Microterricola viridarii: one gene and its partner. The protein of the gene in region 2 interacts with the protein of the main gene of each other region in a pairwise test. Links are inferred from orthologs where the notes say so. Each region holds a gene or a part of one and is shown on either strand. Other genes may lie near its edges. The genes, in order: BLT62_RS06270 and ndk.

Evidence for each region.
Region 1: the proteins of ndk (region 2) and BLT62_RS06270 interact in binary tests that used the Escherichia coli proteins (3 or more experiments, as listed by UniProt). The link is inferred for Microterricola viridarii from one-to-one orthologs.

The regions. Positions count from the first base shown.
Region 1 is NZ_LT629742.1:1,376,558-1,391,321, reverse strand. Bases 7,326-10,233 are described here. They hold BLT62_RS06270 (uracil-DNA glycosylase), read right to left. Parts: upstream 9,183-10,233; coding sequence 8,469-9,182; downstream 7,326-8,468. Other genes in these bases: BLT62_RS06260 (MFS transporter), read left to right, coding at 9,773-10,233; BLT62_RS06265 (phosphoribosyltransferase), read right to left, coding at 9,187-9,696; BLT62_RS06275 (GNAT family N-acetyltransferase), read right to left, coding at 7,867-8,445; BLT62_RS06280 (IS481 family transposase), read right to left, coding at 7,326-7,738. Outside these bases: BLT62_RS06330 (amidase), read right to left, coding at 1-241; BLT62_RS06325 (hypothetical protein), read left to right, coding at 335-820; BLT62_RS06320 (HNH endonuclease signature motif containing protein), read right to left, coding at 845-2,263; BLT62_RS06315 (GntR family transcriptional regulator), read left to right, coding at 2,607-3,053; BLT62_RS06310 (ABC transporter ATP-binding protein), read left to right, coding at 3,050-3,952; BLT62_RS06305 (hypothetical protein), read left to right, coding at 3,972-4,697; BLT62_RS06300 (hypothetical protein), read left to right, coding at 4,718-4,927; BLT62_RS06295 (hypothetical protein), read right to left, coding at 4,924-5,397; BLT62_RS06290 (hypothetical protein), read left to right, coding at 5,459-5,761; BLT62_RS06285 (SDR family NAD(P)-dependent oxidoreductase), read left to right, coding at 5,905-6,735; more of BLT62_RS06280, read right to left, coding at 6,746-7,325; more of BLT62_RS06260, read left to right, coding at 10,234-11,290; BLT62_RS06255 (SDR family oxidoreductase), read right to left, coding at 11,464-12,258; BLT62_RS06250 (acyltransferase family protein), read left to right, coding at 12,360-13,451; BLT62_RS06245 (bifunctional o-acetylhomoserine/o-acetylserine sulfhydrylase), read left to right, coding at 13,589-14,764. UniProt on the Escherichia coli protein: Excises uracil residues from the DNA which can arise as a result of misincorporation of dUMP residues by DNA polymerase or due to deamination of cytosine.
Region 2 is NZ_LT629742.1:2,137,214-2,151,877, forward strand. Bases 10,640-13,447 are described here. They hold ndk (nucleoside-diphosphate kinase), read left to right. Parts: upstream 10,640-11,736; coding sequence 11,737-12,159; downstream 12,160-13,447. Other genes in these bases: BLT62_RS09805 (DUF4233 domain-containing protein), read left to right, coding at 11,336-11,698; BLT62_RS09815 (vitamin K epoxide reductase family protein), read right to left, coding at 12,247-12,849; BLT62_RS09820 (Rne/Rng family ribonuclease), read left to right, coding at 13,151-13,447. Also shown: BLT62_RS09760 (dipeptide ABC transporter ATP-binding protein), read right to left, coding at 1-1,342; BLT62_RS09765 (ABC transporter permease), read right to left, coding at 1,339-2,217; BLT62_RS09770 (ABC transporter permease), read right to left, coding at 2,214-3,158; BLT62_RS09775 (ABC transporter substrate-binding protein), read right to left, coding at 3,136-4,809; BLT62_RS09780 (GntR family transcriptional regulator), read left to right, coding at 4,933-5,283; BLT62_RS09785 (hypothetical protein), read left to right, coding at 5,280-6,284; ileS (isoleucine--tRNA ligase), read left to right, coding at 6,606-9,956; more of BLT62_RS09820, read left to right, coding at 13,448-14,664. UniProt on the Escherichia coli protein: Major role in the synthesis of nucleoside triphosphates other than ATP. The ATP gamma phosphate is transferred to the NDP beta phosphate via a ping-pong mechanism, using a phosphorylated active-site intermediate.

The DNA of each region.
Region 1 (14,764 bases), 770 kb from region 2 along the record:
TCTCCAGGTCTTTGTCGGCGAAGGGCAGCCCCCAGATCGGCGCCGGTCCGGGGCCGGATTCTTGTAATTCGGCGGCGCGGCTGCGGGCGGCATCCGCCGTCACGGTGACGAAGGCGCCCAGCTCGGGGTTCAGCCGCTCGATGCGGGCGAGGTAGTGCTCGGTGAGCTCGAGCGGCGAGAACTCGCCCCTCTGCAGTGCCTGCCACTGGTCGAGTGCGGTGAGATCGTGCAGTTCAGCCATGTCCAGAGCCTATTGCGGATGCCGAGGCGGTGAGCCCGCTCCGCCCACTACTGTTGGCCAGAACTGGAACGGGGGGGCACTGTGCGACGACTCGTGGATGTCCGCATCACGCGCTGGTACTTCAAGCTCTTGTACGTGGTCGGCGCGTGGCTTCTCGGCATTCCGGTTCTCGCGCTGCTCAATGCGCTCCACCTGCCGCCTGCAGCAGTCGACGCAGTGAGCGGGGCAGTTTCACTCGCGAGCGTCCTCCTCGGCGCACGGATCTTCCGCGGCCGCGGGGAGCCGGTCGCACCCCCTCGACCCTGGTGGAAGATGACGGCGCGGCCACGACTCAGCCGCGCACTCGGCGTCCTCTTCGCTCTGACTCCGGCATCGGCGGCGGCGGTCGCCATCGCCGCGGCATTCGGCGTGGACGCTGCATCCGAGGCGCTGGGCCGCTACACGGAGGCCGGGCTGTGGACGAGCGTTCTCGCGCTCACGGCGCTCGCGGCCTTGTACCTCAACTCTGCGGCACGGCTGCGGAGGCTCCCTGCCCTCCCCGTGGAACCGAAGTTCCGAACGCCGGGGGCCCTCCGCTAGCTGCCGCCCTGACTCCGGGGCGGCCTACTCGACGAGCACGGGCTGGCGCTCCCGCTGGTGTTCGAGGAGGTCGGCGAGCTGGGTGCGGGACCTCGTCGATCTTCGCCACGGCGTCTCGGCCTCGCTGCGTCCGTTCCGGAGCCAGGGCGGCGGTTTCACGTGCGGGACGCCGTCGATCATCAGGATCCGCCAGCCGCTGGTCTCGATCGTGCGGTGGTGATACCAGCACAGGAGGACTCCGTTGCAGGTCTCGGTCTCGCCGCCGTCCCGGTAGGCGATGACATGGTGGATCTCGGACCAGGCGGCCGGGATGGAGCAGCCGGGGATGATGCAGCCGCCGTCGCGGAGGCTGATCGCCCGGCGCTGGGCGGCGTTGAACACCCGATCGGTGCTGCTCAGGCTGACCAGGCGGCCGTCGCCGTCGATCAGGACGTGCTGCTGCCCGCCGGCGCAGACGAACTGCTCGACCGCCCGCAGGGAGATCGGCGCCTCGCAGCCCTCGATGAAACCGGACCCGGCCCCCGAGGCGAGGTCGGCCTGCCGGACCGAGACCAGCACGGTCGGGGCGGCCCCGCCCATGGTCGGGGCGGCGGCGCTGCGGGCGGCGCCGTCGATCAGGCTGGCGAAGACATCGTGCCGGGCCTGCGCGGTCGCCCGGGGGTCCTTCGGCTGGCCCGGGTCGGGATCGGCGAAGCTGGGCTTGCTGCGCGGGCTCAGGTAGGCGTTCAGCAGCGTCTCGAACTTGGCGTCGACCTCGGGCAGCAGCGCCATCCTGCGGTGCACCAACCCGTCCCGGGTCAGGCCGCCGCTGATGCCGCGCGCGGCCATCGCCCGCTCCTCAATCGGTTCGGTGCCGTCCTCGTCCAGGACGCTCTCCCAGACGCGGGCCTGCCCGCGCACCTCGTCGGCCGCGAACGGCAGTGGGGACTCGAGGGTGGGTCCGGTCGCCGCGGCGACGAGGGCGGTCTCGGCGTGTTCCACGTTGAGGTCGCCGACCCGGGCCCGGATCGGGTCCAGGGTGTCGATGATGGCGGCCGCGCTGTCGTAGCCGAGCGAACCGGCACGAAGGGCGTCGGCGACCTGCTCGAAGCGGGCCGGCATCGTGTCGCCGGTGAGCGCGACCCGGGCGCGGGTCGCCGCCCCGAGCCGCATCCGCTGCGTGATCGTGCGCTCGGACGCGAGCGTGGTCCGGGCGAGGAGCTCGACCCCGTTGCGGCAGCCCTTCTTCGCCGACAGCCGGTCCTCGCCGAGCTCGCGGCGGGAGCGGAACGCGACCTCCCCGGCCGCCCGGATGCGGAGCGCGTCGACGAGCCGGCCGACGGCCTCGGCCGTCGCGGTGAGCTCGAGCAGGGCGTCGTCGCGCAGCATCCGCTCATCGGATCCGGCGAGTGCGGCGGCGAGGAGGGACTGTGCCTCTGCCAGCTGCCCCGCCGCGTTTTCCATGCTCCTATTCTACGGCGGAATGCAAGCAATTCCCGAGAAAAATGCCTGATGTGGATAACTTTCCGCGGAATGTCGGTGGGGTGCGGTAGCGTCGGAAGTGGCGCCGCGTTCGGGCTGGAAACCGGGCTTCGGTCGCTCGTTCCTCGCTCCCTCAGCCGACGTGGAGAGAGAAGCTCAGCCGACGCGGAGACGCCTCGCACCCTCAGTCGACGCGGGGAGCGACGCGTGAGTTGCACGCCGGCCGGAGGAAGAGTCAGCGGGGGCTTGACAAAAGCACGGCTAGCTAGTTGGTTAGTTACATGAGTAATGAACCAGCGGGGCGAATGCGCAGAGGGGGACGATCGTGATCACCGACGAGCGACCGATCTTCATGCAGATCGCCGAGCGCGTCGAGAACGACATCATCGACGGCGCACTGCCCGAGGAGGGTCAGGTTCCTTCGACGAACGAGTTCGCCGCGTTCTACCGCATCAATCCGGCCACCGCCCTCAAAGGCGTCAACCTGCTCGTCGATGACGGCATCCTCTACAAGAAGCGGGGCATCGGCATGTTCGTCAGCAGCGGCGCACGCGAGCGGCTCGTCTCCAAGCGGCGCGATCGCTTCGTGCACGAGTACCTGCACCCGCTGCTCGCCGAGGCGGCCAAGCTCGGCATCTCCCCCACGCAGCTCGGCGAGCTCCTCCGCGACGAGGCCTCCGCCACGGCATCCGGGGCATCCACAGCAACCGCCATATCCGCAGCATCCACAGCAGCACCGACATCCGCCTCCCGGAAGGAGCAGCTCTCATGACCGACACCTCCGCTGTCGTCTCCGTCACTGCGCTGAGCAAGCGCTTCGGCTCCGTCACCGCGGTCGACTCCGTCGACTTCGAAGTGCGCGAGAACACCATCTACGGCCTGCTCGGCCGCAACGGCGCGGGCAAGACGACGCTCATGCAGCTGCTCACCGGGCAGGACTTCGCCAGCTCCGGCAGCATCAACGTGTTCGGCGCGAGCCCGGTCGAGAACGCGGAGGTGCTCTCCCAGATCTGCTTCATCAAGGAGAGCCAGAAGTACCCGGACGAGTTCCGCGCCAAGCACGTCTTCAAGAGCGCCCCGTGGTTCTTCACCAACTGGGATGCCGCCTTCGCGGAGGAACTGATCGAGGAGTTCAACGTTCCCCTCAACCGCCCGATGAAGAAGCTCTCCCGCGGCCAGCTCTCGGCGGTCGGCGTGATCGTCGGGCTCGCCTCCCGGGCGCCGCTCACCTTCTTCGACGAGCCCTACCTCGGCCTCGACGCCGTCGCCCGGCAGATCTTCTACGACCGCCTGCTGGCCGATTACTCCGAGCACCCGCGCACCGTCATCCTCTCCACCCACCTGATCGACGAGGTGAGCAACCTCCTCGAGCACGTACTTGTCATCGACCAGGGCCGCATCATCATCGACGAGGAGGCGGACACCCTGCGCGGCTCGGCCACCACCGTCGCCGGCACCCGCGCCGCGGTCGAGCGATTCACCGCCGGCCGGACGCTGCTGCACAGCGAGAGCATCGGCGGGCTGGCATCCGTCACGGTTCAGGGCCAGCTGAGCGCATTCGAACGAGCGGATGCCGCGGACTCCGGCCTCGAGCTGTTGCCCGTCTCCCTGCAGCAGCTGATCGTGCGCAGCACGAACACCTCCACCCATGACTTCCAGGCCTCGGCCTGAGCGCCGGAAAGGACATCCCATGACCCGCATCTGGAACGTGGTGCGCCTGCACCTCGTGAACCGCATGGCCTACGTCACGCTGCCCTGGATCATCCTCGGCTCCGCCTTCCTCATCACCATCGCCATCTGGATGATCCTGCGCTCCGTCGGCGTCACCAGCGGCTTCGACGGGTCGGCGAGCAGCCCGCAGTTCAGCGGCGCGCTGCTCTCGATCCTCATCTACCTGCTCGTGGCCGCCGTGATGGCCATCAACCTCACCTTCCCGTTCGCGCTCGGCTTCAGCGTGACGCGGCGCGATTTCTACCTCGGCACCGCGCTCACCTTCGGCCTGGTCTCGGCCGCCAACGCCGTGGTGCTCACCGTTCTCGCCTCGATCGAGCAGGCCACGAACGGCTGGGGCCTGAACGGGCGGCTGTTCACGGTTCCCTGGGGCGGCGGCGGCACACCCATCGAGCACTGGTTCGGCTTCTTCGCGCTGCAGCTGCTGTTCAGCTTCGCGGGCGCCGCGATCGCCACGATCTACATGCGCTGGCGCATCAACGGCATGGTCGTGTTCTGGGTGGTCGGCGGAGCGGCCCTCGTCGGCCTGTTCGCCCTGATCGCGTACACGAACAGCTGGGCGGCAATCGGCTCGTGGATGGCCGCTCACGGCACGACCGGGATGGCCGCGTGGTCGCTCGTCGTCTCCGCGCTGGCCGGGCTCGCCGGCTACGCGATGCTGCGCCGGGCGACGCCGAAGAACTAGCAGGATGCCAGAACGCGGGCATGGACAACGTCGCCGTGCCCGCGCTGCAGTCGCCGCCGTTGCCCGCCCTCGGCATCGGCATCGGCATCGGGCTGTTGCTGCGCTACAGCGTGATCAGGGTCGCGGTCGCGAGGGGGCTGCGCGACCAGGACAACTGGCTCGAGCGCAAGCGCCAGAACTCCCGCGAGCACGTCGGGCTCGCCGCCGAGGCCGTGCCGCCCCGCCTCTAGTCTTCGTCGGCGGGCCCGGCGTCGAGGTCGGACTCGCCGACGAGTTCGGGCCAGAGCTCCGCCTCGATCTCGCTCAGCAACGCGTGAAAGCCGTAGGGCGCCTCGGCGAGCACACGGCGCCCGGCGATCGGCCCGGCCCAGTGCCAGCTCTGGGCGACGTTCACGATCTCGTACTCGAGCCGGGTGCCCGGTGCTGCGGCATCCGCACCCGCGTCGGTGCCAGCGTCGGTGCCCGCGTCGGCCGGCTCCGCCATCACCCGGTACTCGCCGCGGTACCACCAGCCGCCCTGCTGCACGATCTCCTGCCCGGAGGCGTCGACGGTGACGCCGGGCGCGGCGCTCATCTTCTGCTGGATCGCCGAGAAGACGGCATCCGGGGCGGCATCCAGGTGCCCGGCGAAGGAGCGCAGCACGGTGTGGCGCGGGGGGCGGCCGGTCGGAAGCGCGGGGTGGGACTGAGACGAGGGCATCCCCCGATTCTAGTTTCCGAGGCCACGGCACCGGTCCGTGCCGATGGCCTAGTCTCGCGACATGAGCGAATTCGGCGCTGCCCACCGGCTTGACCCCCGCCACCGAGCCTGGCTGCGGATCGGCGTCGTGCTCGCCGCGCTGCTCGTGCTCACGGGCGTGGTGCTGCTGCTCCTGCCGACCGAGCAGACCACCGTCGGCTGGTTCGCCTATGCCCCGCTCCCCGAGACGGTGTTCAGACCGGATGCCGGCGTGCTCCTGTCCCCGCGCGCGGTGCTCGGCCTGGTGCTCGCGACCCTCGGTGCGCTCGCCCTGGCCGCCTGGGGCGGCTGGGCCTTCGCCCGGCGCGGCCTGGCGCGCGGCTAGTCCGGCCAGGGCTGCAACAGCCCGCCGCCGGGAAAAGCAGGAGGAGAGCACTGCGACCCCCGCAGGCAGGCTCCGCCGTGCGCTCCTCCTGTTTTTTCGACGCGATCACGGTCGTGCGGGGCCCCGGGGTCTAGCCTGAAAACATGACTCGTTTCGTCTTCAACCCGATGGGCACGACGGTGCTCATCACCGGCGCGAGCAGCGGTCTCGGCGCCGCGTTCGCCCGGGAGTTCGCCTCCCGCGGCGCCGACCTCGTGCTCGTGGCCAGACGGCTGGAACGCCTGGAGGCCCTCGCCGTCGACCTCGCCGAGCGCTTCGGCACGGTCTCGACCGTCATCCCGCTCGACCTGACCGCCCCGGATGCCGTGAACACCCTCGTCGCCGACCTCCGTCAGCGCGACATCCAGATCGCCACCCTCGTCAACAACGCCGGCTTCGGCAGCTACGGGCGCTTCGGCGCGCTCGAGCCGCAGCGGCTGCACAACGAGGTGCAGCTGAATGTGCTCGCGCTCACCCAGCTCACCCGCGCCCTCTGGCCGGAGCTGCTTAGGCACGCCCGCACCGCGCCGGCGACCGGCGCGGTGATCAACGTGGCGAGCACGGCCGCGTTCCAGCCGGTGCCGTTCATGTCGGTGTACGCGGCGACGAAGGCCTACGTGCTGAGCTTCTCGGAGGGGCTCTGGTCCGAGGCGAAGGGAACCGGGCTCAAGGTGCTCGCGCTCTGCCCGGGCCCGACCGCCACCGAGTTCAAACAGGTTGCCGGCAGCGAGGGCGTCTCGTTCGGCGCCCCGCAGAGCGGCGCCGAGGTGATCGAGACGGCGTTCCGCGCCCTCGACCGGCGCTCGACGCCGCCGCGGGTCGTCAGCGGGCTGGGCAACGCGTTCTCGGCGCGGGCCGTTCGCCTGGTTCCGCAGCGCTCGCTCCTGACGACGCTCGGCCGGGTGACGAACCCGGCGCGACGGGCGTCGCGGTAGCCGCGGCGCGCTAGCTGTACTGCCCAGCAAGGTTGGTTAACCGGCTGATGGGTGGTTTGCTCCCGATGGCCGTGTGGGGCCTGTGGTGATTGTATTCGTGGAGCCAGACCGGGAGGGCGTTCCGGCGGGCTGACTCGGACGCGTAGAACCGTGAGAATGCCCAGCCGTCGGCGAGGGTGCGGTGGAAGCGTTCGATCTTCCCGTTGGTCTGTGGCCGGTAGGGGCGGGTCTTCTTGGGTGTGATGTTCAACTCGGTGCAGGTGTCGCGCCAGAGGTGGGACTTGTAGGCAGAGCCGTTGTCGGAGAGGACCCGTTCGACCGTGATGCCTCGGGCGGCGAACCAGGACACGGCCCGGCGGAGCACACCCACGGCGGTGACCGCTTGCTCGTCGGCGTGGATCTCGGCGTAGGCGACGCGGGAGTGGTCGTCGATGACGGTGTGCACGAACGCCGTCCCGACCAGCGGCTGCCGGCGCTTGCTCCGGCCCGCGCCAACGGTCGCGGCCCGGTTCTTGCCGCCCTGCTGCTTGCCCAGGTAACGCCAGCCGCCGCCATCGGGGATGTTGCCGAGCTTCTTCACGTCGACGTGGATCATCGCCCCCGGCTTGTCGTGCTCGTAGCGCCGCACGACTTCCCCGGTGCGCTTGTCGACGTGACTCAACCGGTTCAGCCGGCACCGGGTCAACACGGCGTGCACGGTCGACGCGGGCATGCCCACTTTCGCGCCGATCGCGACCGGCCCCAAACGCTTCTTCCACCGCAGATGCACGATCTTCCGCACCAGCCGCTGCGGGGTCCTGTTCGGGTTCCGGTGCGGCCGGGAGGAGCGGTCCTGCATGCCGTCCTCACCCATCGCCGCGTAACGTTCAGCCCACCGCTTGGCGGTCGGCCAGGAGCAGTTGAACTGTCTCGCGGCCTGCGAGATCGGCCAACGGTCGTCCACGATCAGGCGCGCCATGCGCAGCCTTTGGCGTGGAGTCAGCGCAGCGTTAGCGTGGGACATGAGGGCCTCCTGGTCTCGCAGAACTGGTTTCTAAGCAGCTCCACTCTGCAGCAGGAGGTCCTCACTCATTCCCGAAGGACTACAGCGAGTCGTCACACCGATTCAACCAACGTCCCTGGGCAGTACAGCTAGCCGAGCGAGAGCTGCATCATCACGATGCCGAGCCAACGCTCGAACTTGTAGCCGACGCGGCCCATCCGTCCGGTCTCCCGGAAGCCGAACTCCCGGTGCAGCGCGAGGGACGCTTCCGCGCCCTGGTCGGCGATGACGGCGACCATCTCCTTGAGGCCGGCATCCGCCGAGCGCTCGATGAGGTCGGCCAACAGCACCCGTCCGAGGCCCTTGCCCGTGGCGGCCGGGCCCAGGTAGATCGAGTTCTCCACGGTGAAGCGGTAGGCGCGCTTCTGCTTCCACGGCGCGACCAGCGCGTAGCCGAGGATCTGGTCCGTCGGCGAGATCGCGACGACGAACGGCATCCCGAGCTTCTGGAGGTAGGCGAACTTGTCGCGCCACTCGGCCAGCGTCATGGCGTCCTCGTCGAAGGTGACCGTCGAGTTCGCCACGTAGTAGTTGTAGATCTCGCGCACAGCAGGCATGTCTGCTTCGACGGCCTCACGCAGGGTGAAGTCGAACGGCGCCTCCGGCGGCTCTGGCTTGCGCAGGCGGCGCGGCAGCGTGCGGCGCGGCTGGTATTCCTCTTCAAGCATGACGCCAGCGTAAACGAGCAGTATTAACGGAAGATTTCGAGGGTCTGTTGCTCGCTGACCTGGCTGCCGCCGAGCGACCAATCGATCGCCTCCGCGCCCTGTTCGAGCAGCAGCGCGTTGGCACGGCTGAACGGCCGGGAGCCGAAGAATCCGCGGCGGGCCGACAGCGGGCTCGGGTGCGCGGAGGCGATCACGGGGATGCCGCCGAGCAGCGGTTCCAGCGCCTGCGCGTCGTTGCCCCAGAGGATGGCGACGAGCGGCTGCTCCGGCGTGCGCGCGGCGAGCGACCGGATCAGCTGTTCGGTCACCGCCTCCCAGCCCTGCCTCCGGTGCGAGCCGGCCTCGCCGGGGCGCACGGTGAGCACCCGGTTCAGCAGCAGCACGCCCTGCTCGGCCCAGGAGCCGAGGTCGCCGTGCTCCGGCGTCGGGATGCCGAGGTCGCCCCGCAGCTCGGTGTAGATGTTGGCGAGGCTGCGCGGCAGCGGCCGCACGTGCGGCGCAACCGAGAAGGCGAGGCCCATGCTGTGCCCGGGCGTTGGGTACGGGTCTTGCCCGACGATGAGCACCCGCACGCTCTGTGGGTCGATGCGCAGCGCCCGCAGCACGGCAGCCGGGGCCGGCAGGTAACCGGCCTCCCCCGCGAGGAAGCGCTCGAGCCCGGCCAATTCCTCGGCGACGGGCCCGAGCGCGCGCAGCCATCCCTCGTGCACCGCGGAGCGGTCGAAGGTGACGGCCACGGGTCTAGACGGAGACGGGCGGCAGCGCCGACCAGGGGAAGACGATCCAGCCGGCCGTCTTGCGGTAGTAGAAGTTGGGCTCCAGCACCGTGTGCGGCTTGGTGTACAGCGTGGCGGTGCGCACCTCCGCGCCGTTCTCGGCCAGGATGCCGAGCACCTTGACCAGGGTGTGACCGGAGTCGGAGACGTCGTCGACGAGCAGCACGCGCTTGCCGGCGAGGGCCGGCGCGTCCAGCATCGGCGCGGCGAGCATCGGCTCGGGCAGGCGCTCGTTCACGCCGGTGTAGAACTCGACGTTGATCGAGCCACAGTTCTTGGTGCCGAGCGCGTAGGAGATGGCGCCGGCCAGCAGCAGGCCGCCGCGGGCGACGGCGATGACCACCTCGGGCACGAAGCCGCTCTTCAGCACATCCTCGGCCAAACCGCGCGAGGCGTCGGCGAAATCGGACCATTCGAGAATCTCTTTCTCGATGGTGGTGTTGGATCCTGCGGAGTCGTCTGCATCAAAGGCCATGGAGTAAGGGTAATCGCACTTTCCTGCGCACATTCTTGTGGTGCAGCCCGGATACCGCAGGCAGTAGCATCCGAGAATGACATCTGCAGCGACGGCGCGACGCGGCGCCCGCACCGCCGCGGGGGTGACCGCGGCCATCATCGGCTGGCTGTTCCTCGTGGAGATCACCAGTGGAATCCTGCAGGGGTACTACGTGCCGCTGATCCCCGACCTGGTCGACCACCTCGGCATCCACGACGCCGACTTCAACTGGTTCGAGGCCGCCCAGCTGCTGCTCTCCGCGCTCGTTGTGCCGATCCTCGCCAAGCTCGGCGACATGTACGGGCACAAGCGCATCCTGCTGACCTCCACCGTGTTGACCGCCGCGGCCAGCTGGTGGCTCGCCTTCGCCGGCGACTTCTGGAGCTTCCTCGCGGCGTGGGCACTGCAGGGCTTCTACGTGGTCTGGCTGCCACTGGAGGTGGCGCTGATCTTCGACAGGGGCCGCCGCTCCGGGCGCGGCCCGTCGCAGACGCGGCGCGCCGCCGGGCTGCTCGTCGTCGCGCTGGAGGCGGGTGCGATCATCGGCGCACTCAGCGCCGGACGCGTGTTCGCCGCGCTCGGCGAGGACGTCACCCTCACCCTGTTCGTGCCGGCGATCGCCGTCACCCTCGTGTTCTTCGCCATCCTGTTCGGCGTGCCGGAGTCCGAGCCGGGCACCGAGAAGCGCTCACTCGACGTCGTCGGCTTCTCGCTGCTCACGATCGGCCTGCTGCTGATCACCTCCGGACTCACCTTCATGCGCATCAACGGCCCGGAGACGCTCTGGGTCTGGGCGCTCATCGCCGTCGGCGTGCTCGCCTTCTGGCCGTTCGGCAAGTGGGAACTCAAGCAGGCCGACCCGGCCATCGACCTGCGCGTGATGCGCCAGCCGACCATGTGGCCGGTGCTGCTGACCGCCGGCCTCGTCGGCATCAGCCTGCTCGGCGCCCAGGCGCCGCTGGCCACGTATGCGGGCACCGACACCGTCAACGGCTACGGGCTCGGCCTGGACGCCTCCGACATCTCCACGCTCATCGGCGTCTACCTGATCTCGATGATCGTCGGCGCGCTGCTCTTCCCGCTCGTCTCCAAGCGGTTCAGCCCGCGGGTCGCCCTCATCGCCGCCGCGTTCCTCGTCGCCATCGGGTACCTGCTGTTCATCCCGTTCCACCTCGAGGTGTGGCAGGTGTTCCTCAACATGTGCATCGCCGGCATCGGCTCCGGCGCGCTCGTCGGCGCGCTGCCCGCGGCCGCCGCGGCCGCCGCCCCGCAGGGGCAGACCGGCGTCGCATCCGCCCTCACCAACACGACGAAGACCATCGGCGGATCGTTCGCGTCCGCCGTCTTCGGCGTCGTGCTGCTGGCGGGGGCCGCCTCGGCGGTCACCTCGACGGCGGCCAGCCTGGCCGGCTACATGGTGGTCTGGGCGGTCTGCGGCCTCGGCGCACTCGCCGCCGCCGTGCTGCTGTTCTTCGTGCCGAAGCTGGCGTTCGCCGACCCGGATGCCGCGGCGGATTCGACAAACGCAAGCAGCCCAGAGGGCGAACCCGTCCCCCTGCCGCTGGTCGAGTAGGCCCGCCGGGGCCGTACGAGACCCGGCTTCTCGCCGGAAGCCGGGTCTCGTGCGGGGTCTCGATACGCTCGTTCCTCGCTACTCGACCAGCGAGAAGTCGCAGTCGGGCGCGGAGCGCGGGACGTCGCAGACGGGCGCAGAGCGCGAGTCGGCGGCCGGGTCAGGCGGCGGGCTCAGCCGCGGGGGCGCAGCTCGCCCTTGGCGACGAGGTGCGGCGCCGACTGGGCGACCGGCTTGACCACGATCAGGTCGAGGTCCACGTGCGCCGGCCGGCCGAGCGCGTGCACGATCGTCTCGGCCACGTCGTCGGCGCTGAGCGGGTTCGGCACCTCGGCGTAGACGGCATCGGCCCTGGCCTGGTCGCCGCCGAAGCGCACCAGCGAGAACTCCTCGGTGTGCACCATGCCGGGGGCGATCTCGATCACCCGGATCGGCTCCCCGTTCAGCTCCAGCCGCAGCACAGCGGTCAGGGCGTGCGCGGCGAACTTCGCCGCGTTGTAGCCGCCGCCGCCCACGTAGGCCACGTGCCCGGCGATCGAGGTAACGGTGACGATGTCGGCGCCGCCGCCCTCCGCGCGCACGGTGTCCCGCAGCAGCGGCAGCAGGGTGCTGATCACGCGCTTGACGGCGATGACGTTCACCTCGAACATCCACTGCCAGTCGGCGGCATCCGAGCCCTCGACGCTGTCGAGGCCCTTCGCGCCGCCGGCGTTGTTCACCACGGCGTGCAACGGCCCGGTCTCGGCCAGGTGGGCGGCCAGGGCATCGACATCGGCCTGCCGGGTGAGGTCGGCGACGAAGAAGCTCGCCCCGGTCTCCGCGGCGAGCGCCGCCAGCCGGTCCTCGCGCCGGGCCACCCCGACGACGTCCCAACCAGCCGCGCGCAGCTGGCGCACGGTCGCCGCCCCGATCCCTGAACTCGCACCCGTCACCACTGCACGCCTCGTGCCACCACGCTTCATCGTCATGCCTCCCATTCTGCCGCCCGGCGCCGAACCACACAGACAAGAACCACAACGCACGGACAGACGCTGGGCCGCAGAGGCGAGACAGGAGAGAATGGGACGCGATGACCTCCCCCACCACAGCCAAGGCCAAACGCCGCGTCCCGCTCTGGGACAACGCCCGCTGGATCGCCATCACCCTGATGGTGATCGGCCACGGCATTCTCAAACTGATCTCCGAATCGGATGCCGCCTACGCGGTGTACCTGTTCATCTACGCCTTCCACGTGCCGATCTTCGTGACGGTGAGCGGCTACTTCGCCAAGTCGGCGACGCCGAACGGGCGTCAGATGAAGCGCATCATCACCGACATCCTGCTGCCCTACCTGATCTTCGAGACGATCTGGACGCTGATCCACTGGCTGGCTGGCGGCGCGTTCAAGCTCGACTACTCGAGCGCCAGCTGGACCCTCTGGTTCCTGCTCGCCCTCGCCGTCTGGCGTGTCGCCCTGCCCTACCTGGTGCTGCTGCGTTGGCCGCTGGCGATCGCCATCATCGGCTCGATCGGGGTCGGCTACGTCGGCAACGTCGACTCCCTGTTCGCCCTCTCCCGCACGCTCGGGCTGTTCCCCTTCTTCGTGCTCGGCTGGAGCCTGCGCCAGTGGCAGGTGACCGGCCGCTGGCTGACCATGCGGCCCGCCGTGCTCTGGCGCTGGCGGGCGGGCGCCATCGCCCTGTTCGCGCTGCTCGCCGTGGTCTGCTGGGTGGGCGTCGACACCTGGCGGGATCTCAAGCTCCGCCGCTTCCTGCTCTATGACGAGTCGTACGCAGCCATCGGCTACCCGGAGTGGTGGGCCGGCGGCATCCGGCTCGGCTTCATGCTGCTCGCCTTCGCCCTGGTCTTCGCCTTCCTGATGCTGATGCCGCGCCGCACCACCTGGTTCACCGGGCTGGGCGCCGCCACCATGTACATCTACCTGCTGCACTCCTTCGTGCTCTACCCGATCCGGGAGAGCGGGGTGCTGGCCGGCCCGCAGCCGTGGTGGGTGCTGCCCGGCATGATCGTGTTCTGCATCGCCCTCTCGGTCGTGCTCTCGATGCCGTTCATCCGGCGCGTGTTCCGGCCCCTCGTCGAGCCTCGCGCCGAGTGGTTGTTCCGGCGCTCGGAGGGCACGGCGACGGGCACGATCGTGCTGCCGAGGGGCGACAACCGCTAGGCCGGACCGGCGCACTGTTACACCCGAATCCCTAGTGTTACGACGAGTTGCGGCCTCCATTGCTGCGCACAGGGCTCAGGCTTAGGCTCACACTCGAGCGGTGGATGGTCCGCACGCTCTATAGGAGACAAACCCTCATGAGCGACAACACAAGCAACTGGAAGTTCGAAACCAAGCAGGTCCACTCCGGTGCCCGCCCGGACCCGGTGACCAACGCCAGGGCCACCCCGATCTACCAGACCACCTCGTACGTGTTCAACAACTCCGACCACGCGAAGAACCTCTTCGCGCTGGCCGAGTTCGGCAACATCTACACCCGCATCCAGAACCCGACGCAGGATGTCGTCGAGCAGCGCCTCACCGCCCTCGAGGGCGGAACCGGCGCGCTGCTGCTCTCCTCCGGCCAGTCCGCGGCAACCATCGCCGTGCTGAACATCGCCGAGGCCGGCGACCACATCGTCTCGTCGAGCTCCATCTACGGCGACACCTACAACCTGTTCAAGTACACGCTGGCCAAGCTCGGCATCGAGACCACCTTCGTCGAGAACCAGGACGACGCCGACGAGTGGCGCCGGGCTGTGCGCCCCAACACGAAGCTGTTCTTCGCGGAGACGATCGGCAACCCGAAGATCAACATCCTCGACATCGCCCTCGTCGCCGATGTCGCCCACGAGGGCGGCGTGCCGCTGATCGTGGACAACACCATCGCCACCCCGTACCTGATCCGCCCGTTCGAGCACGGCGCCGACATCATCATCCACTCCGCCACCAAGTTCCTCGGCGGCCACGGCACCGTCATCGGCGGCATCATCGTCGACGGCGGCACCTTCGAGTGGTCCAAGAACGTCGAGCGCTTCCCCGGCCTGACCGTGCCGGACCCCAGCTACCACGGCGCCAGCTACACGGCCGCCGTCGGCGACGGCCTGGCCTACATCATCAAGGCCCGTGTGCAGCTGCTGCGCGACCTCGGTGCGGCCATCGCCCCGGCGAGCGCCTGGCAGCTGATCCAGGGCATCGAGACGCTGTCGCTGCGCATCGAGCGCCACGTGCAGAACGCCCAGGACGTCGCCGAGTGGCTCGACAACCACCCCGACGTCGCGTCGGTCAACTACTCGGGCCTGCCCTCCAGCCCCTGGTACGGCGCCGCCAACAAGTACGCCCCCAAGGGCGTCGGCGCGGTGCTCTCCTTCGAGCTCAAGGGCGGCGTCGACGCCGGCCGCGCCCTCGTCGACAGCCTCACGCTGTTCAGCCACCTCGCCAACATCGGCGACGTGCGCTCGCTCGTGATCCACCCGGCATCCACCACCCACTCG
Region 2 (14,664 bases):
CGGTGACGTCGAGGGCCGAGACGGGCTCGTCGCAGATCAGGATTTCGGGCTCTGCGGCCAGCGCCCTGGCGATCGAGACGCGTTGGCGCTGCCCGCCGGAGAGGGTGAGCGGATGCCGCGCCGCCAGCTCCGGCGCCAACCCGACCTGGCCGAGCAGCTCCGGCACTCCCGCGCCGCGGGAGGCGTCCCGGAGGATGCGCCCGACGCTCCAGCGCGGGTCGAAGGAGCTCAGGCTGTCCTGGTAGACGGCGCCGATCCGGTGCCGGCGCGCCCGGCGGGCCCGCTCGGGCAGCGGCGCCCAGGCCTCGCCGTCCAGGCGCACCGTGCCGGCATCCGGGGTCTCCAGCCCGAGCAGGATGCGGGCCAGCGTGCTCTTGCCGGAGCCGGACTCGCCGACCAGGCCGAGCGTCTCGCCGCGGCCGAGCTCCAGCGAGACCCCGTCGACGGCCTGCACCCGGCCGCCGTCCCTGGCGAAGGAGCGGGAGACGCCCTCGACCGCCAGCACGGCAGGCCGCGCCGGCTGCGTCGGGTGCGCCGGGTGCGCCGGCCGCACCGGCTGCGCCGCGCGGGGCGCGTGGTCGGGCACGGCGGCGATGAGGCGCTTCGTGTACTCCTCCCGCGGGGCGCCGAGCACCTCGGCGGTGCTGCCCTGCTCGATGACCCGCCCGCCCCGCATGACGAGCACGCGGTCGGCGAGGGCGCTGACGACGGCGAGGTCGTGGCTGATCAGGAGCAGCGCGGTGCCCTGGGCGGTGATCTCGGCCAGCAGCTCGAGGATGCGCGCCTGCACGCTGACGTCGAGCGCGGTGGTCGGCTCGTCGGCGATGACGATGGGCGGGTTCAGGGCGAGGGCGGCGGCGATGAGGGCCCGCTGGCGGAGTCCACCGCTCAGCTCGCCGGAGCGGCGGCGCATGGCGGCATCCGGGTCCGGCATGGCCACCCGCTCCAGCAGCGCGCGCACCCGGGCCTGCACCGCGCCGGCGCCGCCGCGCTCGTGCAGCCGGATGGCGTCGCCGATCTCGCGCCCGATCGGCCGCAGCGGGTCGAGCGAGACGAGGGCATCCTGCAGGACGAGCCCGACCTCGGTGCCGCGGATGGCGCGCCACTGGCGCTCCGTGGCCTTCCGGAGGTCCCGCCCGGCCACGACGAGGCGGTCCGCCCGCACCTCGGCGCGCGCGCCGGCCAGGCCGAGCAAGGCCCGCGCGGTGACGCTCTTGCCCGAGCCCGACTCGCCGACGATGGCCACGCACTCGCCGGGGCGCAGCACCAGGTCGACGCCCTGCACGACGGTCTCGTCGCCGAAGCGCACGCTGAGCCCGGCCACATCGAGAAGCTCATTCACTGTGTGCCACCTTCCCTGGCGCGGACGCGGGTCAGCGCTCGGCCGAGCACGGTGCTGGCCACGGCGGTCAGCACGATCATCAGCCCGGGGAACACCGTCAGCCACCAGGCCGTGGCCAGGTAGGGGCGCCCGGCGGAGAGCATCGCGCCCCACTCCGCGGTCGGCGGCAGTGCGCCGAGCCCGAGGAAGCTCAGCGCGGACGCCCAGACGATGGCCTGGCCGATGCCGAGGGTGGCCAGCACGAGCAGCGGCGCGAGCGCGTTCGGCAGGATGTGCCTGCCGAGGATCCGGCGCGGCCGGTGGCCGAGCACCCTGGCCGCCTCGACGTAGCCGGAGCGCCGGACCGCGAGCAGTTGGCCGCGGAGGATCCGCGCGTAGCCGGGCGCCGTCGAGAGCCCGACCGCGAGGGTGGCGGTGACCGGCCCCGGCCCGGCGATGACGATCACGAGCAGGGCGAGCAGCAGCCCGGGGAACGCGAACAGCACCTCGACCGTGCGGTTCACCGTGAAGTCGAACACGCGGCCGCCGAACGCGGCGAGCACGGCGAGGGCCAGGCCGAGCGTCAGTCCGATGGCGGTCGCCGCCACGCCGATCAGCAGCGAGTTGGCTGTGCCGAAGACGACGCGGCTGTACACGTCGCGCCCGGACTCGTCGGTGCCGAACCAGTGCGCGGGCGACGGCGGGGAGAATGCGTCGCGCGGGGCGATCTGGTTCGGGTCCAGCGGCGCGACGGCAGCCGGCACGAGACAGGCCAGCAGCAGGTACAGCGCGAACGCCGCCGCCAGCACTGTTCCGATGCGCACAGTTCCGATGCGCAGGGCGCCGGCGCGCGGCCGGACGCCAACGGCGACCGTGCGGAGCTCGAGCTCGCTCATGCCGTCACCGCCTCCCTGCGTGGGTCGACGAGGGCGGAGACGACGTCGCTGAGCAGCGTCATGAGCACGTAGATCAGCGCCACGACGAGGACGACGCCGGTGACGACGGGCACGTCGCGGGCGGTGACGGCCTGCAGCAGGGTGCGGCCGAGCCCGGGCCGGGCGAAGATCGTCTCGACGACCACCGCGCCGGAGAGCAGGGTGCCGAGCGCCCAGCCGGAGAGGGCGACGGCGGGGATCGCGGCGTGCCGGATGGTGTGCCGCAGGCTGACGCCGACGGCGCTCTCGCCGCGGGCGCGGGCCGAGAGCACGAACGGCTGGGCGAGGGCGTCCAGCATGCCCTCCCGCATCACGGCGGCCAGAAACCCGGCCAGCGGCACGGCGAGCGTGAGAACGGGCAGCACCAGGCCGCCGAGATCGCCGGTGGACACCGGCGGGAACCAGCCGAGGGCCGTGCTGAACAGCGCGATCAGCGCCGTCGCCAGCCAGAAGTGCGGCAGGGCGGCGCTGGTGAGCTCGATGCCGCTGGCGACGGACGTCGCCACGCGGCCCGCCCCCGTCGAGACGAGCGCGAGCGCCAGGGCGAGCAGCCAGGCCACCGCGAGGGCCGCCACCGCCAGCAACACCGTTCCGGGCAGCTGCGCGCCGAGCAGGTCGGCGACGGGCACCTTGAGGGCGTACGACTGGCCGAGGTCGCCGGAGAGCAGTCGGCCGAGCATCGCCGCGTACTGCACGGCGAGCGGCTGGTCCAGGCCGTACTGCTGCCGCACCTGCTCCAGCGCCTCCGGCGAGGCCTGCGAGCCCGGCCCGCCGAGCACCGCCAGCGCCGGGTCGCCGGGGATCAGCCGCAGCGCGAAGAAGGTGATCGTCGCGACGGCCCAGAGCACGAAGACGGCGCCGGCGACGCGGGCGGCGACCCTACTCGCTGAGCCAGGCGTCATAGAAGCTCGGGGTGGACACGGTGCCGATGGCGCGCGCGCCGTGCAGCGTGGGGGAGAGCAGGAAGTGGTTCTGCTGGTCGTAGAGCGGCAGCACGGTGAAGCTGCCGAGGATCCTCTTCTGCGCCGCGGTGTAGAGGGTCTGCCGCTCGTCGGCGTCCAGGCTGCTCGCCGCCTGGGCGAGGAGGCTGTCGAGCTCCGGGTCGCTCAGCTGGGCCAGGTTGGCGAAGTAGCCGCTCGGCGCCGGGGTGATGCTGTCCGAGTGGTAGAGGATCCGCAGCACGTCCGGGCCGACCTTCGTGTACGGGGCGCTGACCACGTCGTAGTCGTTCGTGAACAGGGCGCCGTACCAGCTGGAGAGGTCGAGCGGGGTGATGACGACCTCGAAGCCGGCCTCGGCCGCCGTCGCCTGCACCTGCTCGAACAGCGACTGCTCGGCCGGGATCGACTGGTTGGTGCTGACGGGGAACGCGAGGCTCAGGCGCTGGCCGTCCTTGACGCGGATGCCGTCGGCATCCTTCTCCGACCATCCGGCCTCGTCGAGCAGGGCGTTGGCCTTCTTGAGGTCGGTGCCGAACAGCGACTCGTCGGAGTAGCCGAGCGGCTCGACGCTGGAGAGCGCGGAGTAGGAGCGCGCGGCGGTGCCGAAGAAGAGGGAATCGATGCCGTCGTTGACGTCGACGGCGCGGATGAAGGCCTCGCGCACGAGGGGGTCGTCGAAGGGCGCCTGGCCGGAGTTCAGCTCGAGCCGGTTCGAGGCGCCCGGCCGGGGCGCGTCGATCTCGGTGAAGGTGCCGGCGGATGCGGCGGCGGCCAGCGTGTCCGGCTGGGCGTTGTCGATGACCTGCACCTGGCCGGCCTGCAGCGCCGCGTAGCGGGAGGCGGAGTCCGGCAGGAAGCGCCAGTCGATCGCCTCCAGGTAGGCGGGGCCCTCGTGGGCGGCGTCGGCGGGCGGCGAGCTGTAGTTGTCGTTCCGCACGAGCGCGACGTGGTCCTGCTTGACCCAGCCGTCGACGGCGAACGGGCCGGTGCCGATCGGCGCCTGGCAGTTCTCGTCGAGGCCGCGGGCGATGCCGGCGGCCGATTCGATGGCCAGCCACGGCTGGCTGAGCGACTCGAGCAGGGCGCTGTCCGGGGCGGTCATGGTGAAGCGCGCGACCGTGTCGCTCACCGCCTCGACGCCGGCCACCTTGCCGAGGGCGAGGTAGCCGGTGGAGGAGCCGGTGGCCGGGTCCTGGACGTGCTCGACGGTGGCCTTCACGTCGGCGGCGGTCAGCGGGGTGCCGTCGCTGAAGCGCACGTCGTCGCGCAGCGTGAACTCCCATGTGAGGCCGTCCTCTGCCATCTCCCAGCTGTCGGCGAGCCAGGGGATGATCCGGCCGTTGTCGTCGATCGACACGAGCGACTCCAGGTACTGCCCGGCGATGAGTGCCTGCGGGTAGTTGCCGCCGACGTGCGGGTCGAGGCAGTCGGGCTCGGCGTCGCCGCTGGCGTAGACGAGGGTGCCGCCGCTCACGGGGGTTCCGGATGCCGCGGTGCCGGTGGTGCCGGCGGCGTCCCCGGTGGGGGCGCTGCACGCGGCGAGCAGCAGGACGGCGGAGGCTGCCAGCGGCAGCAGTGCGCGCCGGGCGGCGCGGGAGGGCAGGGCAGGCATCGAGATCCTTGCTGGGGAGGGGAAGTGCGCCCGGCGTTGAGCGAGCGCGTCATAATCATGGCACCGGGAGAGGCGCTCGGCACGCCACTTGTTATAGTCCAGCTAGAACAATAGGATCGATGTGTGCTCATCCGCATCGATCCCACCCTCTCCACGCCGCTGTTCGAACAGTTGGCGGCCGGCATCCGTGCCTCGGTCATCGACGGGCGGCTCACCGTGGGGGAGCGGCTGCTGCCCGCCCGGGAGCTGGCCGGCGCCCTCGACATCAACGTGCACACGGTGCTGCGCGCCTACCAGATCCTGCGCGAGGAGGGCCTGCTCGACATGCGGCCGGGCCGCGGCGCCATCGTCGCCGGGCGGATCGGTCAGCACGCCGCGCTGGCCGGCGCGATCCACGACCTAGTCGACGAGGCCAAGCTGCGCAACGTTTCGGAGAGCGCCCTGCTCTCGCTCATCAGAGAGGCCTACAAGTGAACGACTCCACCCAGCACGCCAACCCGGAGCAGCGAGCGGTGACGCGCTCCCGACTCCTCCTGGTGGCCGTCGTGTTGCCGCTCGCGGTCGCCGTGGCATCCGCACTCGTCATCATCAGCTGGATCCCGACCCTGCCGGCGGTGATCGGGATCCACTGGGGCTCGGAGGGGGTGAACGACTTCGGCAGCCCGTGGGAGCTCGTCGCCATCGTTCTCGGGACGGTCGGTCTTTTCAGTGGCGTGATGGCCTTCTCGTTCGCGCATCTCGCCGAGCGTGGCCGCCCCCGGCCCGCCCAGAAGGTGCTGGCCGTGACCTCGCTCTGGCTGTCCGTCCTGCTCAGTGTCGGCATCGCCGGCTCGGTTGCGACGCAACGCGGCTTGAGCGACGCCAGCACCGCACCAGATCCCCTGCCCTGGCTGCTGCTCGGTGCCCTGCTCGGGCTCGTCGCGGCCGCGGCCGCCTGGTTCCTGCTTCCGCGCGCCGACCGCACGCCGCCGTACGCGTTCGACGTCGAGCCGCTGGACGTCGGCCCGTCGGAGCGCGTCTTCTGGACGGGAACCGTGTCCGCAGCCCGCGGCGTGCTGCTGCTCATCCTGGCGGTGTTCGCGCTGGGGATCGGGAGCACGCTCGCCGCGGCGCTCGGCGGCGAGGAGGTGCTGGTGCTCGTGCTGCTGCCGCTGTTCGTGGTGCTCGCCGTGGCGCTCACGACCGTCCGTTGGAGGGTCAGCGTCGGGCAGCACGGGGTGAACGTCGTCTCCGTCGCCGGCTGGCCGGCGATCCGGATTCCGCTGAGTGAGGTGGCCGATGTGCGGCTGATCGCGGTGAACCCGGTCGGCGACTTCGGCGGCTGGGGCTGGCGCTGGAACGGCGGGCGCACCGGAATCATCCTGCAGGCCGGCCCGGCGATCGAGGTCACCCGCAGCAACGGGAAGGTGCTCGTCGTGCCCGTCGACGACGCCGAGACGGCCGTCGCGGTGCTGCAGGGCGCCGGCGCCCGCTGAACGCCGCCGGCCCGCTGAACGAGCGCGGGCCGGCGGAGTTGGGCGAAGCGGCTCGGGTCCGGGCTCCGACCCGCTATTCTTAGAGGCACAGACTGCGAACCGGCCATCACCGGGGAGTCCTCGGAAGAGAACAGGCGGGCGCCACGGCATCCGACTGAGGTAGAACCGAGCGGGGCTGGCCCGTCATCGCCAAGGAACAAGCGGCTTCCCGGCTGCCGAAGGCGGCATCGGGGAGCAAGCGAGGTGGTACCGCGGCAGGCAGAGGCCCGCCGTCCTCGTGGAAGTGGCCAACAGCATCCGTCAGCCGTCCAGGAGACACACGTGTACCCCAAAGACTCGAACACCCCCGATTCCTCCTCCACCGCGGGCTCCGGCGCCGCATTCGGCGTGACGCCGTCGCCGAACTTCCCCGCGATCGAGGAGGAGGTGCTCGCGTTCTGGAAGCAGGACGGCACCTTCCAGGCCTCCATCGACCAGCGCGAGGGCGAGGACGAGTGGGTCTTCTATGACGGCCCGCCCTTCGCCAACGGCCTGCCGCACTACGGCCACCTCCTCACCGGCTACGCCAAGGACGTCTTCCCGCGCTATCAGACCATGCGCGGCAAGCAGGTGCACCGCCGCTTCGGCTGGGACACCCACGGCCTGCCCGCCGAGCTCGAGGCGGAGCGCCAGCTCGGCATCACCGACAAGAGCCAGATCGAGGAGATGGGCATCGCCGCGTTCAACAGCGCGGCCAAGGAGTCGGTGCTGCGCTACACCAAGGAGTGGCAGGAGTACGTCACCCGGCAGGCCCGCTGGGTCGACTTCGACAACGACTACAAGACGCTCGACACCAGCTACATGGAGAGTGTCATCTGGGCATTCAAGACCCTGCACGACAAGGGCCTCGCCTACGAGGGCTACCGGGTGCTGCCCTACTGCTGGCGCGACCAGACCCCGCTCTCCAACCACGAGCTGCGCATGGACGACGACGTCTACAAGATGCGCCAGGACCAGACGGTCACCGTCACCTTCCCGCTGACCGGCCCGAAGGCGGAGTCGCTCGGCCTCACCGCCGTGCGCGCCCTCGCCTGGACGACGACGCCGTGGACCCTGCCCACCAACCTCGCCCTCGCCGTCGGCCCCGACATCGAGTACGCGGTCGTCCCGGCCGGCCCCAACGGCACCCCGGATGCCACCGTGCTCCGCGAGGAGGCCGAGGGCACCGCCGCGCACACCGAGGTGCTCGGCGGCGAGTACCTGATCGCGATCGACCTGGTCGCCGGTTACGCCAAGGACCTCGGCTACGACAGCGCAGAGGAGGCCACCGCCGCGATCTCGCGCACCGTCCGCGGCCGCGAGCTCGAGGGCGTCAGCTACGACCGCCTGTTCGACTACTACGCCGACACCGAGGAGTGGGGCACCGAGAACGCCTGGCGCATCCTCACCGCCGACTACGTCACCACCTCCGACGGAACCGGCATCGTGCACCAGGCCCCCGCCTACGGCGAGGAGGACCAGAAGGTCTGCGAGGCGGCGGGCATCCCCGTCATCCTCTCGCTCGACGACGGTGGCAAGTTCCTGCCCGCGGTGACGGATGTCGCCGGCCAGCTCTGGATGGACGCCAACAAGCCGCTCACGCAGCTGCTGAAGGCCGAGGGCCGCCTGCTCCGCCAGGCCAGCTACGAGCACAGCTACCCGCACTGCTGGCGCTGCCGCAACCCCCTGATCTACAAGGCCGTCTCCAGCTGGTTCGTCCGCGTCACCGAGTTCCGCGACCGCATGGTCGAGCTGAACGAGGACATCAACTGGGTGCCGGACAACGTCAAGGACGGCCAGTTCGGCAAATGGGTGGCGGGTGCCCGCGACTGGTCGATCAGCCGCAACCGCTACTTCGGCTCGCCGATCCCGGTCTGGAAGAGCGACAACCCCGAGTTCCCGCGCGTCGACGTGTACGGCTCGCTGGACGAGCTCAAGCGCGACTTCGGCACGCTGCCGCTGAACGCGGCGGGGGAGCCGGACCTGCACCGCCCCTACATCGACGACCTCACCCGGCCGAACCCGGACGACCCCAGCGGTCAGTCCACGATGCGCCGCATCTCCGACGTGCTCGACGTCTGGTTCGACTCCGGCTCGATGCCGTTCGCCCAGGTGCACTACCCGTTCGAGAACCAGGAGTTCTTCGGCGAGCACCACCCCTCCGACTTCATCGTCGAGTACATCGGGCAGACCCGCGGCTGGTTCTACGTCATGCACGTGCTCTCCACCGCGCTGTTCGACCGACCCGCGTACAAGAACGTCGTCAGCCACGGCATCGTGCTCGGCTCCGACGGCCAGAAGATGTCCAAGTCGCTCCGCAACTACCCGGACGTCTCCGAGGTCTTCGACCGCGACGGCTCCGACGCCATGCGCTGGTTCCTGATGTCCAGCTCCGTGCTGCGCGGCGGCAACCTCGTCGTGACGGAGGAGGGCATCCGCGAGGGCGTCCGCCAGGTCATGCTGCCGCTCTGGAGCACCTGGTACTTCTTCAGCCTGTACGCCAACGCGTCTGCCGGTTCGAATGAAGCAGCCGGCGGCTACGAGGCCACCCTGCGCACCGACTCCGGCGACGTGCTCGACCGCTACCTGCTGGCCAAGACCCGCACGCTCATCGAGGATGTCACCACCGACCTCGACGCGCTGGACAGCACCCTGGCCGCCGCCAAGCTGCGCGACTTCGCCGACGTGCTCACCAACTGGTACGTGCGCCGCTCGCGCGACCGCTTCTGGGCCGGCGTCGGCGCCGACGGCAGCAACAGCGAGGCCTTCGACACGCTCGCCACCGTGCTCGAGGCGTTCACCCGGGTCGCCGCCCCGCTGCTGCCGCTCGTCAGCGAGCGCGTCTGGCAGGGGCTGACCGGCGGGCGCAGCGTGCACCTGACCGACTGGCCGGAGGCCGACGCCTTCCCCGCCGATGACGCCCTCGTCGCCGCCATGGACCAGGTGCGCTCCATCACCGGTGCCGCCCTCTCCCTCCGCAAGCAGGCCGCGCTGCGCGTGCGCCTGCCGCTGGCTGCGCTCACCGTCGTCGCCGCCGACACCGCCGCGCTCGCCCCGTTCGAGTCGATCGTGCGCGACGAGCTCAACGTCAAGTCGGTTGAGTTCGTCGAGCTGGCCGAGGACAGCGCCGCCCGCTACGGCATCACCAGCAAGCTCACCGTCAACGCCCGCGCGGCCGGGCCGCGCCTCGGCAAGGGCGTGCAGCAGGTCATCCAGGCCGCCCGCAGCGGCGACTGGAGCGAGACCGACGGCGTCGTCACCGCCGGCGGCGTCGAGCTCGCCGCCGGCGAGTACGAGCTCGTGCTCGAGACGGCCTCCGGCGGCGAGGGCCAGGCCCTGGCCCTGCTGCCCGGCGGCGGCTTCGTGCTGCTCGACACGGCGACCACCCCGGAACTCGAGGCAGAGGGCCTCGCCCGCGACGTCATCCGCGCCGTGCAGGACGCCCGCAAGGCGGCCGGCCTCGAGGTCAGCGACCGCATCAGCCTGAGCCTCGTCGTGTCGGAGGACGGCCTCGCGGCCGTGCAGCAGCACGCCGAGCTCATCGCCGCCGAGACCCTCGCCACCCAGGTGAGCGTCGCCGCGGCATCCGGCACAGAAGAACTCGCCCCGCTCGCAGGCGGCGCACACGTGCACATTGGAGTAGTGAAGGCATGACCGACGACAACAGCGCATACACACCCGACGACGAGTTCGCGGACGCCGCGGCCGCCGTCTACGCCGAGCTGCTCGCCCGCGTCGGCGAGGTGAACCCGCAGCCCCGGCTCGAGCCGACCCGCCGCGCCGTCGAGCTGCTCGGCGACCCGCAGCGCTCGTACCCGATGATCCACGTCACCGGGACCAACGGCAAGACCAGCACCAGCCGGATGATCGAGAGCCTGCTGCGCGCCCACGGGCTGCGCACCGGCCTGCTCACCAGCCCGCACCTGGTCAGCTTCAACGAGCGCATCGTCATCGACGGCGAGCCGATCAGCAACGAGGCGCTCGCCCACAACTGGGCCGACATCGCCCCCTACATCGCCATGGTCGACACCGAGCTGATCGCGGCCGACGAGCTGCCGCTGACGTTCTTCGAGGCGCTGACGGTGCTGGCCTTCGCCAGCTTCGCCGACGCGCCCATCGACGTCGCCGTCGTCGAGGTCGGCATGGGCGGCGAGTGGGACTCCACCAACGTCGCCGACGGCCAGGTCGCCGTGTTCGCCCCGATCGCGCTGGACCACCTCGGCAAGCTGGGCGACACGATCGGAGAGATTGCGCGCACCAAGTCCGGCATCATCAAGCCCGCCGCGGCCGTCGTGTCCGCGACGCAGGCGCCGGAGGCCGAGGCCGAGCTGGCCCGCGCCGCCGAGCTCACCGAGTCGACGTTGGCCGTGCAGGGCGCGGCGCCCGGCTTCGAGCTGCTGAGCAGCACCGTCGCCGTCGGCGGCCAGCTCATCACGGTGCGCGGCCTCGCCGGCACCTACAGCGAGCACTTCCTGCCGCTCTACGGCAGCCACCAGGCGCAGAACGCCGCGCTGGCCATCGCGGCCGTCGAGTCCTTCCTCGGCGGCGGCACCCAGGCCATCGCCGAGGACATCCTCACGGAGGCGCTCGGGGAGTCACCTCGCCCGGCCGCCTGCAGCTGGTCGGCATCGAGCCCACCGTCATCGTGGATGCCGCCCACAACCCGCACGGCGCGTCCTCCCTGGTCGCGGCGCTCGGCGCCTACTTCGACTTCGACGAGATCGCGGTCGTGCTCGGCGTGCTCTCCGACAAGGACGCCCGCGGCATCATCCAGGCGCTCACCCCCGTCGCGACCCGCTTCCACGTGACGCAGTCCGGCTCGGAGCGGGCGATCGACGCCTACGAGCTCGGCGAGCTCGTCGCCGACGCGGTCGGCGAGGAGGCCGTGTTCGTCTCCAACGACCCCGCCGAGGCGCTGCAGAGCGCCCGTGAGTGGGCCGACGCGGCCCCCGCCGGGCCGTCGTCGTGACCGGTTCGATCACCCTCGTCGCCGAGGCGATCGTGATCGCCGACGCCGAGAACTGGATGCAGTCGTGACCGCCGCCCCCGCGCCCCGGCAGAGCTCGGTGCAGCGCTCGCTCGCCTCGATCGTGCTCGGCTTCGAGCTCGTCGTGATCTTCCTGGCGACCCTCGTCATCGCCTTCGGCCCCGGCGCCGTGCTGCCGCCCTGGGTGATGCTCACGGTCGGCGGCATCGTCTGCCTCCTGGCCATCGCCACGATGGGACTGCTGCGCCACCGCTGGGCCTACGCCCTCGGCTGGGGCGTGCAGGCGGTCGTCGTGCTGAGCGGCTTCTTCAACCCGGCCATGTTCTTCATCGGCGCGCTGTTCGTCGCGATGTGGGCGTACTGCATGATCACCGGCGCGCGCCTGGACCGCCAGAAAACACTTTCTTAAGCCGACAACCCACGGCCAACCTCTAAGGAGAAAACACTATGAGCACCGCAATCGAAGAGACGCTGGTCCTGGTCAAGCCCGACGGCGTCGCCCGCAGCCTGACCGGTGAGATCCTGCGCCGCATCGAGGCCAAGGGCTACTCGCTGGTCGACATCCGCCTGGTGCAGGCCGAGCGCTCCCTGCTCGCCGAGCACTACGCCGAGCACGAGGGCAAGCCCTTCTACGAGCCGCTGGTCGAGTTCATGGAGTCCGGCCCCATCGTCGCCATCCGCGTCGCGGGCAACCGCGTCATCGAGGGCTTCCGCGTGCTGGCCGGCACGACCGACCCCACCACGGCGGCCCCCGGCACCATCCGCGGCGACTTCGGCCGCGACTGGGGCCTGCGCGTGCAGCAGAACCTCGTGCACGGCTCCGACTCGCCCGAGTCGGCCGAGCGCGAGCTGAAGCTCTGGTTCAGCTAGCAGCACCAGCACCACAACGAATGCCGCCCGGCTCCAGCCGGGCGGCATTCGTCATCTCCGCGTTCAGGGGTCTGGCGGCGGATGACGCTAGAAGACGTGGCTGATCACGTCCAGGCGCAGCTGGGCGATGACGGCGACGACCAGGTAGCTGAGCAGCGTGATCAACGGGATCCAGCCGTACGCGGCATCCGAGAGGCGGCGGACGGCGGCGCCGAGCGGGAGGCGCCCGGTGCGCAGGTTCTCCAGGGTGACCATCCAGAACAGGGGGATGACGACGGCCCAGGTGACCATGCACCACGGGCACAGCGTCGCCAGGGCGAAGATGCTCGTGCCGATCAGCCAGACCACGAAGGCGAGGGCGAGCACGACGCCGGCGTTGTAGCCGAGCCAGAACCAGCGCGGGAAGCGCACGCCGCCGAGCAACGCCACCCCGATCGTGATCACGACGGGCCAGGCCATCAACCCGATCACCGGGTTGGGGAAGCCGAAGATCGCGCCCTGCGGCGAGTTCAGGTTCGCCCCGCACTGCACCAGGAGGCTGAAATCGCAGCTCGGAACGGAGCCGGGAACCTGCAGCAGGTGGAACTTCTCCAGCGTCAGTGCGAACGCCGCGAGCAGGCCGATCGCACCCAGAATGACGGTCAGCACGCCGTGCGGAATGGACGAACGCGTAGATGCAGTTTCGGGCATAGACGGATTATCCCACGCGTTGCGCGCGTGAAAACGCGATAGCGTGCGATAATTGACGCAGTCGTTTGAGCCCTGCTCGAACAGGCGACAAGAAGGCTTACCGGGTGCCCAGCACCCACAGATGCATCAGAAGTATTCGCACAGAGGATTCGGTCCGCGCACCGAGAGAAGTAGCAATCAGAGCCACGAGCCGGTTGCACACAACTAGATTTGCGGGGGTTCGCTCAACGGAGCCCCGCTCGAGAGAGTACCCGGAGCGGGTGGCGCGGTTGCCCGCACCGGTCAAGGAGTTATCCCGGTAATGGTGGACAAGACCAACAATGAGACAGGCAGCAACGACGCGGCATCAGATTCGACGAAGAGTCAGGTGAAGAAGCGCCCCCGCATCTTCGGAGCGCGCAAGAAGCGCGCGGACGAGGCCCCGGCTGTAGAGAGCACCGTAGAGAGCGCCGCGGTCGCAGCGCCGATCATCGCCGAGCCCGCCGCCCCGGCCGTCGCCGAGGTGCAGGCTGAGGCGCAGGCGGAGGCAGAGGCCGTCGCCCCGGAGGCGGAGCAGGCCGAGGCCGCCCCCGCCGCGGATGCGGCAGCGGCAGAGGCGCCCGCTGCGCCGGTCATCCCGACCCAGCTCAGCACCACCTCGCTGATCTTCCATGCGCCCGTCATCGCGCCGCTGCCGGCCCGCTCGGGCTCCGAGCGCGGTTACGAGCGCGGCTACGAGCACGACTACGACCGCGACGCCGACGACGCCTCCACGGTGCGCCGCCGCGCCCGCCGCCGTTCCGGCGAGGAGGGCCGCTCCGGCTCCGACGACCCGGCGAACACGGTCGTCAAGGTACGCACGCCGCGCGAGCCAGAGCTCATCACTGAGCCGCAGCGGATCAAGGGCTCCACCCGCCTCGAGGCCAAGAAGCAGCGCCGCCGCGACGGCCGCGACGCCGGCCGCCGCCGCACCGTCATCACCGAGGCCGAGTTCCTCGCCCGCCGCGAGTCCGTCGACCGCAGCATGGTGGTGCGCGCCAAGAACAACAAGATCCAGATCGGCGTCCTCGAGGACGGCGTGCTGGTCGAGCACTACGTGGCCAAGAACCAGGAGGCGAGCCTGATCGGCAACGTCTACCTCGGCCGCGTGCAGAACGTGCTGCCCAGCATGGAGGCCGCCTTCATCGACATCGGCCGCGGCCGCAACGCCGTGCTGTACTCCGGCGAGGTCGACTGGGACGCCGCCGCGGCGGAGAACCCCGGCGCCAACCAGCCGCGCCGCATCGAGCTGGCGCTGAAGCCCGGCGACAAGGTGCTCGTCCAGGTCACCAAGGACCCGGTCGGCCACAAGGGCGCCCGCCTGACCAGCCAGGTGTCGCTGCCCGGCCGCTACCTCGTGTACGTGCCGAACGGCTCGATGAACGGCATCAGCCGCAAGCTCCCGGACACCGAGCGCTCGCGCCTGAAGAAGATCCTCAAGGAGGTCCTCCCCGACAACGTCGGCGTCATCGTGCGCACGGCGGCCGAGGGCGCGACGGAGGAGCAGCTCACCCTCGACGTGCAGCGCCTGATCAGCCAGTGGGCCAGCATCAGCTCGCAGCTGCAGACCGTGCAGGCCCCCGCGCTGCTGCACTCCGAGCCCGACCTGCTCATCAAGATCGTCCGCGACGTCTTCAACGAGGACTTCCAGAAGATGATCATCTCCGGCGATGACGCCCAGGAGGTCATCGAGAGCTACCTGCGCGGCGTCGCCCCCGACCTGCTCGAGCGCGTCGAGCGCTACGAGGGCGAGAAGGACGCGTTCGACGAGTTCCGCATCTCGGAGCAGATCGAGAA